Regions from separate parts of the Stenotrophomonas sp. 112478_Sma genome, predicted to be linked through region 1. Evidence: predicted binding sites of a transcription regulator. Region 1 holds the regulator's gene; the other holds the start of a gene.
The links. The regulator FliA, encoded in region 1, starts transcription of late flagellar genes. The targets are predictions, from matches to a motif close to TAAAGTTTNNCNNNCNNNGGCCGATAA.

Region 1 (7,666 bases):
GCTGGATTTCACCATCTTCCCGATCGTGCTGCTGGTCACCACCATGCTGCGGCTGGCACTGAACGTGGCCTCCACCCGCGTCATCCTGCTCAATGGCCAGAATGGCCACGACGCGGCCGGCAAGGTCATCGCGGCGTTCGGTGAATTCGTGATCGGCGGCAACTATGCGGTCGGCATCGTGGTGTTCGCCATCCTGACCATCATCAACTTCGTGGTCATCACCAAGGGCGCCGGCCGTGTCTCGGAAGTGACCGCGCGCTTCATCCTCGACGCCATGCCCGGCAAGCAGATGGCCATCGATGCCGATCTCAACGCCGGCCTGCTGACGCGCGAAGAAGCCAAGCTGCGCCGCGAGGAGGTCCGCGAGGAAGCCGACTTCTATGGCGCGATGGACGGCGCCAGCAAGTTCATCCGGGGTGATGCGATTGCCGGCATCCTGATCCTGTTCATCAACATGCTCGGTGGCCTCGCCGTGGGCGTGCTGCAGCATGGCATGCCGTTCGGCGATGCCGCTGCGACCTACACCCTGCTGTCCATCGGTGACGGTCTGGTGGCGCAGCTGCCGGCCCTGCTGGTTTCCAGCGCAGTGGCGATGCTGGTCACCCGTGCCTCGCGCTCGCAGGACATGGCACAGGCGATGACCGGCCAGGTGTTCGGCCAGTACCGTGCCCTGGCCATCACGGCCGGCATCATCGGCCTGGTCGGCCTGGTGCCCGGCATGCCCAACGTCGCTTTCCTGACGCTTGCCTCCATTCTCGGCTTCATCGCCTGGAAGCTGTACCGGAAGGGACAGGCCCCGGCCCCGAGCGACGCTGCCGGCAGCGACCCCGGCGCGGTCAGTGCGCTGGGCCGACCGGCGGCGCCGGCCCCCACCGCAGAACTGAGCTGGGACGAACTGCGCCCGGTCGACCCGCTGGGGCTGGAGGTCGGTTACCGGCTGATTCCGCTGGTGGACAGCAATCAGGGCGGCGAACTCATGGCACGCATCAAGGGCGTGCGGCGCAAGCTGACCCAGGACGTGGGATTCCTGATTCCATCCGTGCACATCCGCGACAACCTGGAACTGCCGGCCAACGGCTACCGCGTGCTGGTGCATGGCGTGCCGGTGGCAACCGCCGAGATCCATCCCGACCGCGAACTGGCGCTGGACCCCGGCAGTGCGCTCGGCCCGCTGGACGGCATCGCCGGCAAGGATCCCGCCTTCGGCCTGGACGCTACCTGGATCCAGCCGCACCAGCGCGCCCAGGCCGAAACCATGGGCTACACCGTGGTCGACCCGGCCACCGTGGTCGCCACCCATCTTTCCCACCTGATCCGCGAGCATGCGCCGGAGCTGCTGGGCCACGAAGAGGTGCAGCACCTGCTGGCCAACCTCGCCAAGAGCGCACCCAAGCTCGTCGAAGATCTGACGCCCAAGGCGCTGCCGTTGTCGGCCGTGGTGCGGGTGCTGCAGAACCTGCTGGTGGAACGCATTCCGATCCGCCAGCTGCGCAAGATCGCCGAAGCACTGGTGGAGCACGCGCCGTCCAGCCAGGACCCGGCCACGCTCACCGCCGCAGTGCGCACCGCGCTCGGCCGCTTCATCGTGCAGGAGATCGCCGGAATGTCGGCGGAGCTGCCGGTGTTCACCCTCAACCCGCAATTGGAACGCGTCTTGCAGGAGTCCACGCAGGGCAACGGCGCCGCGCTGGAACCCGGGCTTGCCGAGCGACTGCATCAGAGTCTGGCCGAATGTGTCAGCAAGCAGGAAGCCCGCAACGAGCCCGCGGTCGTGCTGGTTCCCGGCCCGGTACGTGCCGCGTTGGCACGCCTGGTCCGTCACAGCGTTCCGTCGCTGTCGGTACTGGCGTACAGCGAAGTGCCGGAGGACAAGCGCCTGAAGCTGGTCGGAACGATCAGCTGACGCCGCCCACCGATGCGTCAGAAAACAGACACCACCTTCGAACCACCGCAACAGACAGATGCCAAGGGGAACTCGTTCCGTGCAGACCACCGACCACCCGCGTTCTCCCACCCCCACCCCGCCGTCCCCGTCCCGTGACCACAGCATGAAAATCAAACGATTCGTCGCCGCCGACATGCGCTCGGCCATGAACCTGGTGCGCAAGGAACATGGTCCCGATGCTGTGATCCTGTCCAACCGCCGGATCGAGGAAGGCGTCGAGATCGTCGCCGCAGCCAACTATGACGAGAGCGCGGTGCAACGCGCGCTGGAAGCCTCGCGGCGCGACGTGGCTCCGCCGCCGCCGAAACCGCGCACCGCCGCGGATGCAGTGATCGCCGCGGTCACCCGTCGCCGCTCCGCGACACCAGCCCAGCAGCCGGTGACGGCCACCACATCGGCCGTGGCCGCCCTCGCCCGCGCGGCCGTCGGTGCCACCGGCCGCACCCTGGACAGTGCGGACGAGATCGTGCCCACCCGCGGCAGTTCCGGCTTCGCTGCCACCCTGGCGCGTGCCACCGTCAACGATCCGGCACTGCCGGAGCAGATCTTCGCGCCGTTCGCGAGCGCCGTCGTGGCTCCCGCACCGGCGCCCGCCAACCGCGCCCGTTTCCTGATCGACCCGCCGCAGGACGAGCATCACGAATCCCCCGCGCCGGCAGTGCTGCCGCCGCCGCTGCCGATCACCGCTGCGGCCACTGCGCAGGCCGAGTCCGTGCACCCCGAGCCGCCGTACGCGCAGGACGTTGCCGAGACCACGCCAGCCCCTGCCGCTGCCGCTGAAGCGGAGACCGCGCCGGCCCCGGCGCCGCTCCTTGCCCCGGCGCCGGTACTGACGGTGGTTGCACAGGACGATGCCGAGATCCGCCAGCTGCGCCACGAAGTGGCCGGCATGCGCCAGGTCATCGAGCGCGAGATGAACCGCTTCACCGACGAGCGCCTGCGCGGCTGCCCGGTGCGGGCGACCGCCCTGGACCTGATGGACGAGTACGGATTCGATGCCGGGCTGGCCCGCGATGTGGCCATGCAGATACCGCTGGAAACCGAAGCCCACCGGGGCCGCGGGCTGATGCTGGGCCTGATCTCGCGCAGGCTGCCGATCGCGCCGGTCGATCCGCTGGAAGAAGGCGGCGTGATCGCTCTGGTCGGTCCAACCGGGGCCGGCAAGACCACCACCATCGCCAAGCTCGCCTCGCGCTTCGCCGAGAAGCACGCGCCGCGCGATGTGGCCCTGGTCACCACCGACACGCTGCGCATCGGTGCCCGCGAGCAGCTGTACGGCTATGGCCGCCAGCTCGGCATCGCGGTGCATGAAGCCAACAGCGGTACCGACCTGGACCAGCTGCTGGAGCGCCTGAAGGACTACAAGCTGGTGCTGATCGATACCGCCGGCCTGGGCCCGCGCGACCGCGCCCTGGCCGCCCAGCTGCAGTGGCTGCGTGCCGCCCGCCAGGTCCGCACCCTGCTGGTGTTGCCGGCCAATACCAGCTTCGGCGACATGGACGAGGTGGTGCGCCGCTTCGGCGCGGCCAACCTGCAGGGCCTGGTGCTGAGCAAGCTGGATGAGACCGGCCGCTTCGGCAACGCCCTGTCGGTCGCGGTGGACCACGCGCTGCCGATCACCTGGGTGACCGATGGCCAGGACGTTCCGGACGACCTGCACCGGGCCAGCGCGGCCAATCTCGTACTTCGCCTTGAAGATTTGCGCCGAGCGGCCGATATGCCCTGCAACCCGGAGTTGAACCATGCCGTCGCGTGAGTACGCCAAGCTGACCAAGACCTTCCCGCTGTCGGCCACCCGCAGCGAGCCGCTCGGCCCTGTGCGCACCATCGCCGTGACCGGTGGCAAGGGCGGCGTCGGCAAGACCAACGTCTCGGCCAACCTGGCCGTGGCGCTGGCCGGCATGGGCAAGCGCACGCTGCTGCTCGACGCCGACCTGGGCCTGGCCAACATCGACGTGATCCTGGGCCTGAATCCCACCCACACCCTGGCGGATCTGGTCGCCGGCCGCTGCTCGCTGGAAGACGTGATCGTCGAAGGTCCGAACGGCGTGCTGGTGGTGCCGGCCGCGTCCGGTCGGCGGCACATGGCCGAGCTGGCCCCGGCCGAGCACATCGGCCTGGTGAACGTGTTCTCCGAACTGGAACGCGAGCTGGACATCATGGTGGTGGACACCGCCGCCGGCATCACCGACGGCGTACTGACCTTCTGCCAGGCCGCACAGGACACCGTTGTCGTGGTCTGCGACGAGCCGGCCTCGATCACCGACGCCTACGCACTGATCAAGGTGCTGTCGCGCGAGCGCGGCGTGGACCGCATCCAGGTGGTGGCCAACATGGTGCGCGACCCCAACGAGGGCCGCGTACTGTATGAAAAGCTGACCCGGGTCTGCGAGAAGTTCCTTGCCGATGTCTCGCTGAACTACCTGGGCTGCGTGCCGCAGGATGACTGGCTGCGCCTGTCGGTGCAGCGCCAGCAGCCGGTGGTGAAGGCCTATCCATCCAGCCCGGCGGCGCTGGCGATCACCGAGATCGCCCGTCGCACCGCCCGCTGGCAGGCCCCCACCGAGCCACGCGGTGGCGTTGAATTCTTCCTCGAGCGCATCCTCAAGCAACGCGGGGTGGCAGCATGAAAGGCGCGGCCCAGTACAGGGAAGTCCAGCGCTCGGCGGCGACCGAGGTCATCGCCCAGCACTCGGACCTGGTGCGGCGCATCGCCCATCACCTGGCCGCACGCCTGCCGGCCAGCGTCGAAGTGGACGACCTGATCCAGGCCGGCATGATGGGCCTGATCGAAGCCTCGCGCAGCTACGACGCCGACCAGGGTGCCTCGTTCGAGACCTATGCCTCGATCCGCATCCGCGGCTCGATGATCGACGAGATCCGCCGCGGCGACTGGGTACCGCGCTCGGTGCATCGGCGCGCCCGCGATGCGGCCGCCACCATCCGCCGCCTGGAGCAGACCACGGGCCGTGCAGCCAGTGCCACCGAGGTGGCGGCGGCCATGGACATGCCACTGCCCGAATACCTGCGGCTGATGGAGGACGCCTCGCGCGGCCAGGTGCTGAGCCTGGAATCGCGCATCGAAGACCAGGGCGAACTGGACACCGTCGCCCAGGGCGGACCGACACCGCAGCAGGTCCTGGAACGTGGCGAGTTCGGCCGCGAACTGGGCAAGGCCATCGGCCATCTGCCCGAGCGCGAACAGCTGGTGCTCTCGCTGTACTACGAGCAGGAGCTGAACCTGAAGGAGATCGGCGCGGTGCTCGGCGTGAGCGAATCGCGCGTCTGCCAGATCCACGGCCAGGCCGTGCTGCGCCTGCGCGGCCGGCTGAAGATCTTCGAGGCCGCGGATGCCGGGCTTGAAGAATGAACATGCCTGCGGCGGCCACGGCCACCGCGGGCGACTGAACAACAAAGGAACTCCGCTTTGAACAAGAACATGCGCATCCTGATCGTCGACGACTTCTCGACCATGCGCCGCATCGTCAAGAATCTGCTGGGCGATCTGGGCTTCACCAACACCGCCGAAGCCGAGGACGGGCATGCCGCACTGTCGATGCTGCAGAGCCAGCCGTTCGACTTCGTGGTCACCGACTGGAACATGCCGGTGATGACCGGCATCGAGCTGCTCAAGGCGATCCGCGCCGATGCCAAGCTCAAGACCCTGCCGGTCCTGATGGTCACCGCCGAGGCCAAGCGCGAGCAGATCATCGAAGCGGCGCAGAGCGGCGTGAACGGCTACATCATCAAGCCGTTCACCGCGCAGACGCTGGAAGAGAAACTGGGCAAGATCTTCGAACGCCTGGCGGCCAGCGCCTGATGGACGCCACGGTCGACAAGAACGCCCTCGCCCTGCGCCTGCAGGAAGCCCTCGACGCGCTCGAATCCGGCGACGAGAGCGCCTGGCGCCAGCGCATCGACGCCCTGGTGGCCGCACGCACGCAGCCGATGATGAGCGGCCTGTCACGGCTGGCCCGCGAACTGGGCCAGGCCCTGGGCGAACTGCCGACCGTCCCCAGCGAGGCGGGCGAGCTGGACGACGCCTGCGCGCGCCTGGACCATGTGGTGGCGATGACCGAACAGGCCACGCACCGCACCCTGGACCTGGCCGAAGAGTGCCGCAGCCTCACCGAACAGCTGCGCGCCGAAGGCCTGCAGCCGGGGCAGGATGCGCAGCTGGAACGCATCCGCCACAACCTGACCGAGATTGCCCTGACCCAGAGCTATCAGGACCTGACCGGACAGATCATCCGTCGCGTGGTCGGCATCGTCCGCCGCGTGCACGAAGGCTTTGGCGCGCTGGGCCTGCCACCGGAGCAGCATCGCACCGATCCGGCGCTGGCCGGACCGGCACTGAAGGGACTGGACCGCCACGCGGTCTCTCAGAACGACGCCGACGACCTGTTGTCGGACCTGGGACTGTAAGCATGAGCGCGGTATCCGACGACATCACCGCCGATTTCATCATCGAGGCACAGGAAATCCTGGATCGCCTCGGCGAACAGCTGGTGTCGCTGGAACAGGCGCCGCAGGACGCCGACCAGCTCAACGCCGTGTTCCGTGGCTATCACACGCTCAAGGGCGGCGCCGGCTTCCTCGGCATCACCGCCATGGTCGAGCTGTGCCATGCCGCCGAAGAGGCACTGGGCGCCGCCCGCGCTGGCCAGGCGGTGCTGCAGCCGCATCACTTCGATGCCGCACAGCAATCACTGGACTACCTGCAATCGATGCTGGATGCCGTGTCTTCCGGCAACGAACCCGGCTATGCCCCGCCGGACCTGATCGCCCAGTTCGACGTGCACGGCGCTGCTGCGCCGGCCGCCGCCGCTCCCGCAGCAGCCGCGCCCGCTGCCGGTGACCTGATCACCGACGACGAGTTCGAGGCCCTGCTCGATCAGCTGCACGGCAGCAACGCCCCCACCGCGGTGGCGACGCCGGCCAAGGCCGACGATGGCCTGATCAGCGAGGATGAGTTCGAAGCCCTGCTGGACCAGCTGCACGGCGGCGCCGCCCCCGGCGCCAAACCCGTGGCTGCTCCGCCGGCGCCTGCGCCTGCACTGCCCGCACCGCGCCCCGCGGCCGCCGCTGCCAAGCCCGCGGCCAACAAGCCGGTGGCCGAGGCCGAGCACACCGTGCGCGTGGATACCAAGCGGCTGGATGCGATCGTCAACCTGATCGGCGAGCTGGTGCTGTCGCGCAACCGGCTCAAGACCCTGCGTGCGCGCCTGCGCGACGAGGAACTGGACCGCGCCGTGTCGACCCTGGACATCGCCACCGCGCGCCTGCAGTCGGCAGTGATGCGCACGCGCATGCAACCGGTCGGCAAGGTGTTCTCGCGCTTCCCCAAGGTCGCCCGCGATGTCGCCCGCTCGCTGAAGAAGGAAGTGGACCTGGAGCTGGTCGGCGCCGAAACCGAGCTTGACCGCAACCTGGTCGAGGCCCTGGCCGACCCGCTGGTGCACCTGGTCCGCAACGCCATCGACCACGGTGTGGAGATGCCCGATCTGCGCGAAGCACAGGGCAAACCACGCATGGGCCACGTGCGTCTGTCGGCCCAGCAGGAAGGCGACTACGTCAGCATCGAGGTGCAGGACGATGGCGCCGGCATCGATCCGGAAAAACTGCGCGCGAAAGCACGCGAAAAGGGCTTGATCGACCCGGAGGCGGCGGCCCGGCTGAGCAGCGAGGAATGCCTGCACCTGGTGTTCCTGCCCGGCTTCT
Region 2 (7,666 bases), 1.2 Mb from region 1:
CGCTACATTGAAGGTGGCTGGGTCACGGTCGATGGCGAGGTGGTCGAACAGCCACAGCGCCCGGTCGATGACACGGCGGTGATCGTGGTCGATGAACAGGCCAATGACAGCAAGGCCGAGCGCGTGGGCATGCTGCTGCACAAGCCGGCTGGTGCTGCCGCCGAAACCCTGTGTGCGCTGGTCAGCAGCAACAGCCACAGCGCTCTGGACGCCAGCGGCATCCGGCCACTGCAGCGCCATTTCCACGGGTTGCAGCTGGCTGCGTCCCTGCCCGCGGCAGACAGCGGCCTGGTCGTGGTCAGCCAGGACCCGGCCACGCTGGCCCACCTGCAGCGCAATCTCGGCCGCACCGAACAGGAGTATCTGGTCGAAGTGGCAGAAGGCGGGCCGGAACGGGGCCCCTGGCTGCTGGCCCGGCTGCAGCAGGAGTCGGGCGGGGCCAAGGTGAGCTGGCAGAGCGAGCAGCGGCTGCGCTTCGCCGGCAAGGGGCTGACGGCCAAGGGCCTGAAGACCGCGGTGGCTGCCGCCGGCCTGCAGGTCACCGCCCTGCGCCGCCTGCGCATCGGCCGGGTGGCACTGGGCCCGCTGCCGCCGGGACAGTGGCGCTACGTGGGCAGCGACGAACGGTTCTGACGCCCGCCGCCGCGCGGCACGCCGATCCACTAGCATGGGGCCATGAGCCCGCCTGCGCCTGTGTGGCGACGCCTGTTGCGCGTCGTTGCGATCATCTTCGCCATCCTTCTGCTGCTGGTCCTGTCCGGACTGCTGCTGGCCGACCACCTGACGCCACAGGCGCACGGTGAGCCGTCGCACGTACTGCCGCTGCAACCGGCGCAGACCCGCATCGACCAGCAGGTCGTGCCGCTGCAGGAGGCGCACCCCGGGCAATCCGGCGTGGCCTTCCTCGGCGATGGCATGGATGCATTCGCGGCGCGCGCGATGATCACCGCGCAGGCCGGGCGCAGTCTGGACCTGCAGTACTACATCTGGCACGACGACCTGATCGGTCACCTGATGGCCAGAGCGCTGCATGACGCCGCCGAGCGCGGGGTGCGCGTGCGCATCCTGCTCGACGACATGAATGCCAAGGACAAGGACGCGCTGATGATGGCGCTGGACCGGCATCCGAACATCGAGATCCGGCTCTACAATCCGTTCCGCAACCGCAGCGGCATCCTGCGCATGGTGGAGATGGTGCAGCGCTTCTTCAGCGTGAACCACCGCATGCACAACAAGAGCTGGATCGCCGATGGCCGTGTCGCCATCGTCGGTGGCCGCAACATCGGCGAGGAGTATTTCAGCGCGCGCACGGATGTGAACTTCCAGGACCTGGACCTGCTGGTCGCCGGCCCTGCCGTTGCACAGGCGAACCGGATATTCGACGACTACTGGAACAGCCCGGCGGCGATTCCGGTCTCCGCGCTGGCCTTCCATACCGACGCGCAGCTTCGCCTTCTGGTGCGTGAGTCCGACCATGAAGCGCAGCGCGATGCTGCCCGGCCCTATCTTGCGCGCGTGGCCGAATCACGCCATCGGCAGCGTCCCAGCCCCGAGCCGCTGCACTGGAGCAGCACCGTGCGCATCGTCTCGGATCCGCCGATGAAACACCGCAACGACGACCGCGGCAGCTGGCTCGTTACCGGGCTGATCGGTGAACTGGAGTCCGCGCGCAGCAAGGCCTTGTTGATTTCGCCCTACTTCGTGCCGGGCAACGAGGGCCTGGACGGGCTCTCGGCAATGGCGTCGCGCGGCGTGCACCTGGGCATAGTGACCAACTCCCTTGCCGCCAACGACGTTGCGGCCGTGCACGGCGGCTACATGGGCTACCGCGTGCCCCTGCTGAACGCCGGCGTGCACCTGTATGAGCTGAAGGCACAGGGCCAGGCGGGCGATGCAGGCCTGTTCGGCAGCAGCGGGGCCAGCCTGCACACCAAGGCCTTCCTGGTGGACGACCGCCGTGGCTTTGTCGGTTCCTTCAACCTCGACCCGCGCTCGGCCTATCTCAACACCGAAATGGGGGTGCTGTTCGACGACCCCGTGCTGGGCGCGCAGCTGCGCGACGAGTACCTGCGCCTGGCCGACGCCAGGCACAGCTGGTGGCTGGCAGTGGACAACCGCGATCGGCTGCGCTGGCTGGAGCGTGAGCCTCCGCCGCGCTGGGTGGAGGACGAGCCAGGTGCTACGCGGCGCCAGCGCTGGCTGTCGCGGATCATCAGCTGGCTGCCGGTGGAATCGCAGCTGTAGCGCTCAGTGTGCCCTGGCCTCGCCTTCATGCGGGGCGTCGTCCAGTGTTTCCACGCTGCGACCATGCAGGCGCCGCCAGATCCAGCGAAGCGCATGGGGCGGAGCCGACGGCAGCTGCTCCAGCAGGGCCAGCATGCGGCCCTGGGTGGCGTGGCCATGCCGGCACAGCAGGCTCGCCGCCGCCGCTGCGCTGCCCAGCCGCAGGCTGTCGGACAGAGGGCCCGAGGCGTCGGCCGCCAGGGTCTGGTGTACCGGATCGGGCAGCTCCCAGGCGGCGGCCACCCGCTGTGCCAGCGGCAACGACCACTGCTGCAGCAGCTGCAGGGCCAGGGCCGGCTGCACGTCCTCGCCGCGCGCCTGGGCTTCCTGCAGCAGCTGGCGCATCACCAGCGCCGCACCGAGTCCCTGCACCAGGCCCAGCCACTGCGCAGCGAAGGCATCGCCGGAGTTCACGCTGCGTGCGTGGTCGGCAGCAGCACGCGATGCCAGCAGGGCGTGCTCCCAGGTGATCGTGCTGAACTGCGGGAACCGCTCGCACTGAACCTGCATCACCGGCTGCACCAGCACCGCACTGATGATCTGCCGCACGCCTTCCGTGCCGACCAGGGTCACCGCCCGCTGCAGGCTCTCGACCGGGCGTTCGTGCACCTTGTACGCGGGACTGTTGGCGATACGCAGCAGGTTGCCCGTGAGTACCGGATCCTGGCCGATGATCGCCGCCATCACCCGTGCCGAGGCGGCATCATCGTTGACGGTCTGGATCAGCTGCGGCAGCAGCTGCGGCCGGCGCGGCAGCTGCCGCGTCGCCCAGTCGCGATCCTGCAGCGCGTCCGCGACCGCCTGTGCCAGTCCGGCGCTGGCGGCATCGACAGGGCCGGGCTCGCCCGCCAGTCGCGGGTACAGCGCCAGCGCGTGCAGGCCACGCTGCAGCTGCGCGGCGATCTCTCCCGGGGGCACTGGGTCTCCCTGCAGGCGGGCAGCCGCAGCGGCCACCGCCTGACGCGGCCCCGCCGACAGACGCGACGGCGCCGCGCCGGTCAGCGACGCAAGCCAGCCGCGTACCCTGCGTGCCCAGGCCAGCGTCACCGGCCGTGATCCTGTCGATGTCGTACTGCGCTCGCCATGGCCCGTCTCTGTCTCTTCACACGATCCGGCCACTGGCCATCGACGCAGCATCGGCCGCGCTTTCATCTTCTTTAACCCGCAGTGCCCATCGACGTCGACGGCAGACACTCGGGGAATGGACTAGAATGGCGCCGCGCGACCCGTCCCCCTGCACCGACGACGTCGCTTTTTTTGTTTTGGGACCCTACCGTTCACTGGTCGTTCGCTGCAGTTCGCCGCCGTTCGCACCATCGGAGACGCCATGCTATTCGAAACCCTCGCCACCACCGGCCACGAACAGGTGGTGTTCTGCCACAGCCATGACGCCGGCCTGAAGGCGATCATCGCCATCCACAACACCACCCTGGGCCCGGCCCTGGGCGGCGTGCGCATGCGTCCCTATGCCAGCACCGACGAAGCGCTGGCCGACGTGCTGCGGCTGAGCCGGACGATGACCTACAAGAATGCGCTGGCCGGCCTCAATGTCGGTGGCGGCAAGGCGGTGATCATCGGCGATCCGAAAGCGGACAAGACCGAAGTCCTGTTCCGCGCCTTCGGTCGCTATGTCGATTCGCTGGGTGGCCGCTACATCACCGCCGAAGACGTCGGTACCGACGTCAACGACATGGAGAACATCTACCTGGAAAGCCAGTTCGTGACCGGCGTCCACCAGGTGCATGGCGGCTCCGGAGATCCCGCACCGTTCACTGCCTACGGCGCGCTGCAGGCGTTGATGGCGTCGATGCGTTTCAAGTTCGGCCACGAGGAAGTGGGCAAGACCAGCATCGCGGTGCAGGGCCTGGGCCACATCGGCATGGAACTGGTCAAGCTGCTGCGCGACCGCGGCGCGAAGCTGTATGTCACCGACCTGGACGCGGCCTTGGTCGATCGCGCAGTCAGCGATTTCGGCGCCGAAGCAGTGAAGCCGGACGAGATCCACGAAGTGAATGCCGACGTCTTCGCGCCGTGCGCGCTGGAAGGCTCGATCAATGCCGACACCCTGCCGCGGATCAAGGCCAAGATCATCTGTGGCACCGCCAACAACCAGCTGTCCAGCCTGGAAATCGGCGATGAACTGCACGCGCGCGGCATCCTGTACGCACCCGATTACGCGGTCAATGCCGGTGGCGTGATGAACGTGTCGCTGGAGATCGATGGCTACAACCGCGAGCGCGCGATGCGCCTGATCCGCAGCATCTACCACAACCTGACACGCATCTTTGAACTGTCGCAGCGCGAGAACATCGCGCCGCAACGTGCGGCCGACCGAATCGCCGAGAGCCGCATCCTGTCGATCGGCAAGCTGAAGATGCCGCTGGGCCGCAGCACCCCGCGCCTGGGCAATCTGCGCGGCGGTTGACCGCCCCTGCCGGGCCTCGGCACGGCGCCCCTCCGGGCGCCGGCAACCCCATGATGGATCAGAACCCGGCGCTGTAACGCAGCGCCGCTTGCCGTGCGTCATCACCGCCGACACGCTGATCGATGCCCAGGCTCAGACGGCCACTCCGCCCCCACCACGACTCCAGCGCAAGCCCGAGCAGGGCGCTGCCACGCGGTGAGTCGGCACCTGGCAGCGGTGCCCACGCGTCGACACCGACGAAGCTGGCCTGCCACTCCCCGGCGCCGCCCTGAAGGCGCTGCTGCCATTCGGCGTGCCCGCGCAGCGTCCAGCGTCCCCAGCCGCGCTCGCCGCGCAGCCCCGCCAGCAGTTGACTGCGCTGCGCACGATTGGCTTCACCACGCAGGCCGAAACCAAAGCCGCCGCGCTCGTTGAACGCCGCGGTATCCACCCGCGTGGCACTGGCACCGACATACGGTGTCAACGACGCGCCGACGGTGCCGAAGCGATAGCCGCTTTCGACACTGGCGCTGCTGAATCGACCGCCGTAGCGCGCGGAAACGCCGTAGGCACCTGCACCCAGCAGCAGCTGCCGGTCCAGTTCGCGGGTGAACCGCCCTGTGCCGAACTGTGCCAATGCATAACCGTGCCCAACGCTCCAGCCGGCATACAGCTGCGCCTGCGCCTGGCGGTCCTGCCCGCGGTCACCGTTGAAGGCACTGCCACCGTTGCTGCGTGTTTCACCGAACGCCATACCCAGCAGGCCATGGCTGCCCAGCGGCACGTCCTGACCGGCCATCCAGCCCCGGCTGTCGGTGGCGCTGCCGGCGAAACTGCCCTGCCCTGCCTCACCCAACGTGCTCTGCCAGGCACCGCGCAGCGCAGGCAGAGCCTGCACGCGATCGAAACGGGCGGCCACCGCGCGTCGCGACATGTCGATGCTGTCGAAGGTCGCCGCCTCGGCACGCGTGTGGGCCTTGCCGGACAGGCTCTCCAGCGTGGCCGCCAGGCCCGTGCTGCGCTGCAGGCCGGCCGCTGCGCCACCGAATGGCGAATCCTGCAACGCGTGGTTGCCGTCCAGTTCGACGAACGCGCCTTCCAGCCGCGCCGCAGTTGTCTGCACACCGGCATCGAGCCCACGCGCAGCGGCGGTGACACTGATCCGGGTCAGGTTCAACCATGCGTTGTTGCTGTCATAGCCATAGCTGGTCTGCAGCAGGGCCAGCCCCTGCAGGCCACTGGATGTGGCCGCGGTGCTGAAGGTGCCGGTCAGGCCGGCTGCGGCATGGATCAGATCCTGCCGGGTACCGTCCTGCGGCACGTAGCCATCGACGAATCCGTGGACGTGCACGCCACCGTCCAGACGGGCGCTGCCGGTGACCTGCAGCGCGTTGGCCCCCAGCGCGATCATCAGCTGTGCGCCGGCCTGCTGCACGTAGTTGCCTTCGATGGTCGCCGTGGTGTTGGCAGTGGTCAGGAACACGCTGCTGCCGTTGGTCACGTTGCCGACCACGCGGGGCGTGCCGCCATTGAACTGCAGGCCGCTGGATGATGGATCGGCCTGCGGCAGGATGCTCACGCTGGAACGGATCACGCCGCCGTCGCGCAGCGACAGCACACCGCCTTCGATGCGGGTGGCACCGCTGTAGCTGCTGTTGCCGGTCAACGCCAGCACGCCGGCGCCCTGCTTGACCAGGCCGCCACTGCCGACGATGTCGTTGCTCCAGACCGAACCGGTGGATGCTGCGTCGACATTGGCAATCACGTTGCCCCAGTCGAAACGTCCCGGCCCGTTGATGGCCCTGCCGATGTCGAGCAGGCCGTAGCCGAACACCGGGTCCACGCCGGCGGCGCCGATGTCCTTGGCCGTGCCGAGCAGGGTCTGCCGTACCAGGTTGTTGTCGAAGTACGGATACCGCTCCCACACCAGCGCGGCCGCGCCCGACACCAGAGGTGCGGCGAAGGACGTGCCGTAGTTCCAGAAGTAGCTGGTGCCCGCGTCATCCGGATAGACCGCGCTGCCCGGCGCCGCCAGACAGTAGCGCGCCGCCTGGCCGCAGGCATTGGCGTAACCGGCCAGCGTGTCCGGCGCGTAGGGATCGACGGCCGTGGCCACCAGCCAGCCGCGCTCCAGATCCGCAGCCGGCCGCGAGCCTGCAACGCCCGCCTGGCCCGGCAATGCCGCCAGGCTGCTGGGCTCGCTGCGCGCGTCGTTGCCCGCGGCGAACACCACCAGCCCGCCGTGATTGATGACGAAAGGCCGGTACTCGCCGGCGACCTGGGCGGTGGTGGGCAGGTCGGTCCAGTACAGCCCGCCCCAGGAATTGTTCATCACCTTGACGTTGTAGCTGATCAGGTCGCGGTGCACCTGGGCCACACCGAGGGTGCCGCTGAACGAATTGCCCTGGCCGCTGCCGTCGTCTGCCGGCGGCTTGTCGGAGATGATCCGCGCCGACACGATCTGCGCACCGGGCGCGATGCCGCCGGGCCAGCGCCCCACCGCTGCGCCCGCCGCCAGGCTGGCGACGGCAGTGCCATGGCCGACCACATCGTCCACCCCCAGATTGTTGCGGGCAGGGTCGATGTAGGTGAGGTTGGCCACTACCCGCCCGTTCAGCGCGGCGGCCGCGCGCTGCACGCCCGAATCGACGATGCCGATGCGCACGCCCCTGCCGGTGGCACCGGTGGCCTGCGCGGCACCCGCATGGGTGACCGACAGGTGCGCATCGAAGGCCGGCTCCAGCGGTTTGGGCGGGGGCGGCGTGGTCGGCGGCGGCGGTGCAGGCGGCGGCGTGGTGGGCGGCGGGTCAACGCGCACGTTGCCACCGCCACCTCCGCCCCCACACGCCGTCAGCGCCATCGCCAGCGCCGCTGCCAGGACCGACCGTGCCATCGTCGTGCGTTCCATCGATTCCATCCCATGAACGTTGGCCCGCCTTCATCCCGGCGGGCATGCGGCGCCATCCAGCGGCAGCCATC

Region 2: ACZK08_RS14340 (HDOD domain-containing protein) is a predicted target of FliA. The motif match lies at 3,417-3,443, and genes of this name have one in related genera.

What each region holds. Positions count from the first base shown of each region.
Region 1 is NZ_CM151072.1:1,955,685-1,963,350, reverse strand. Features, by position in the region: gene flhA (flagellar biosynthesis protein FlhA) at 1-1,903, shown strand, start outside; gene flhF (flagellar biosynthesis GTPase FlhF) at 2,049-3,701, shown strand; gene ACZK08_RS09130 (MinD/ParA family ATP-binding protein) at 3,688-4,575, shown strand; gene ACZK08_RS09125 (RNA polymerase sigma factor FliA) at 4,572-5,315, shown strand; gene cheY (chemotaxis response regulator CheY) at 5,373-5,765, shown strand; gene ACZK08_RS09115 (protein phosphatase CheZ) at 5,765-6,370, shown strand; gene ACZK08_RS09110 (chemotaxis protein CheA) at 6,373-7,666, shown strand, end outside.
Region 2 is NZ_CM151072.1:3,118,027-3,125,692, forward strand. Features, by position in the region: gene ACZK08_RS14330 (RNA pseudouridine synthase) at 1-633, shown strand, start outside; gene ACZK08_RS14335 (phospholipase D family protein) at 676-2,244, shown strand; gene ACZK08_RS14340 (HDOD domain-containing protein) at 2,248-3,330, opposite strand; gene ACZK08_RS14345 (Glu/Leu/Phe/Val dehydrogenase dimerization domain-containing protein) at 3,611-4,708, shown strand; gene ACZK08_RS14350 (autotransporter serine protease) at 4,767-7,595, opposite strand.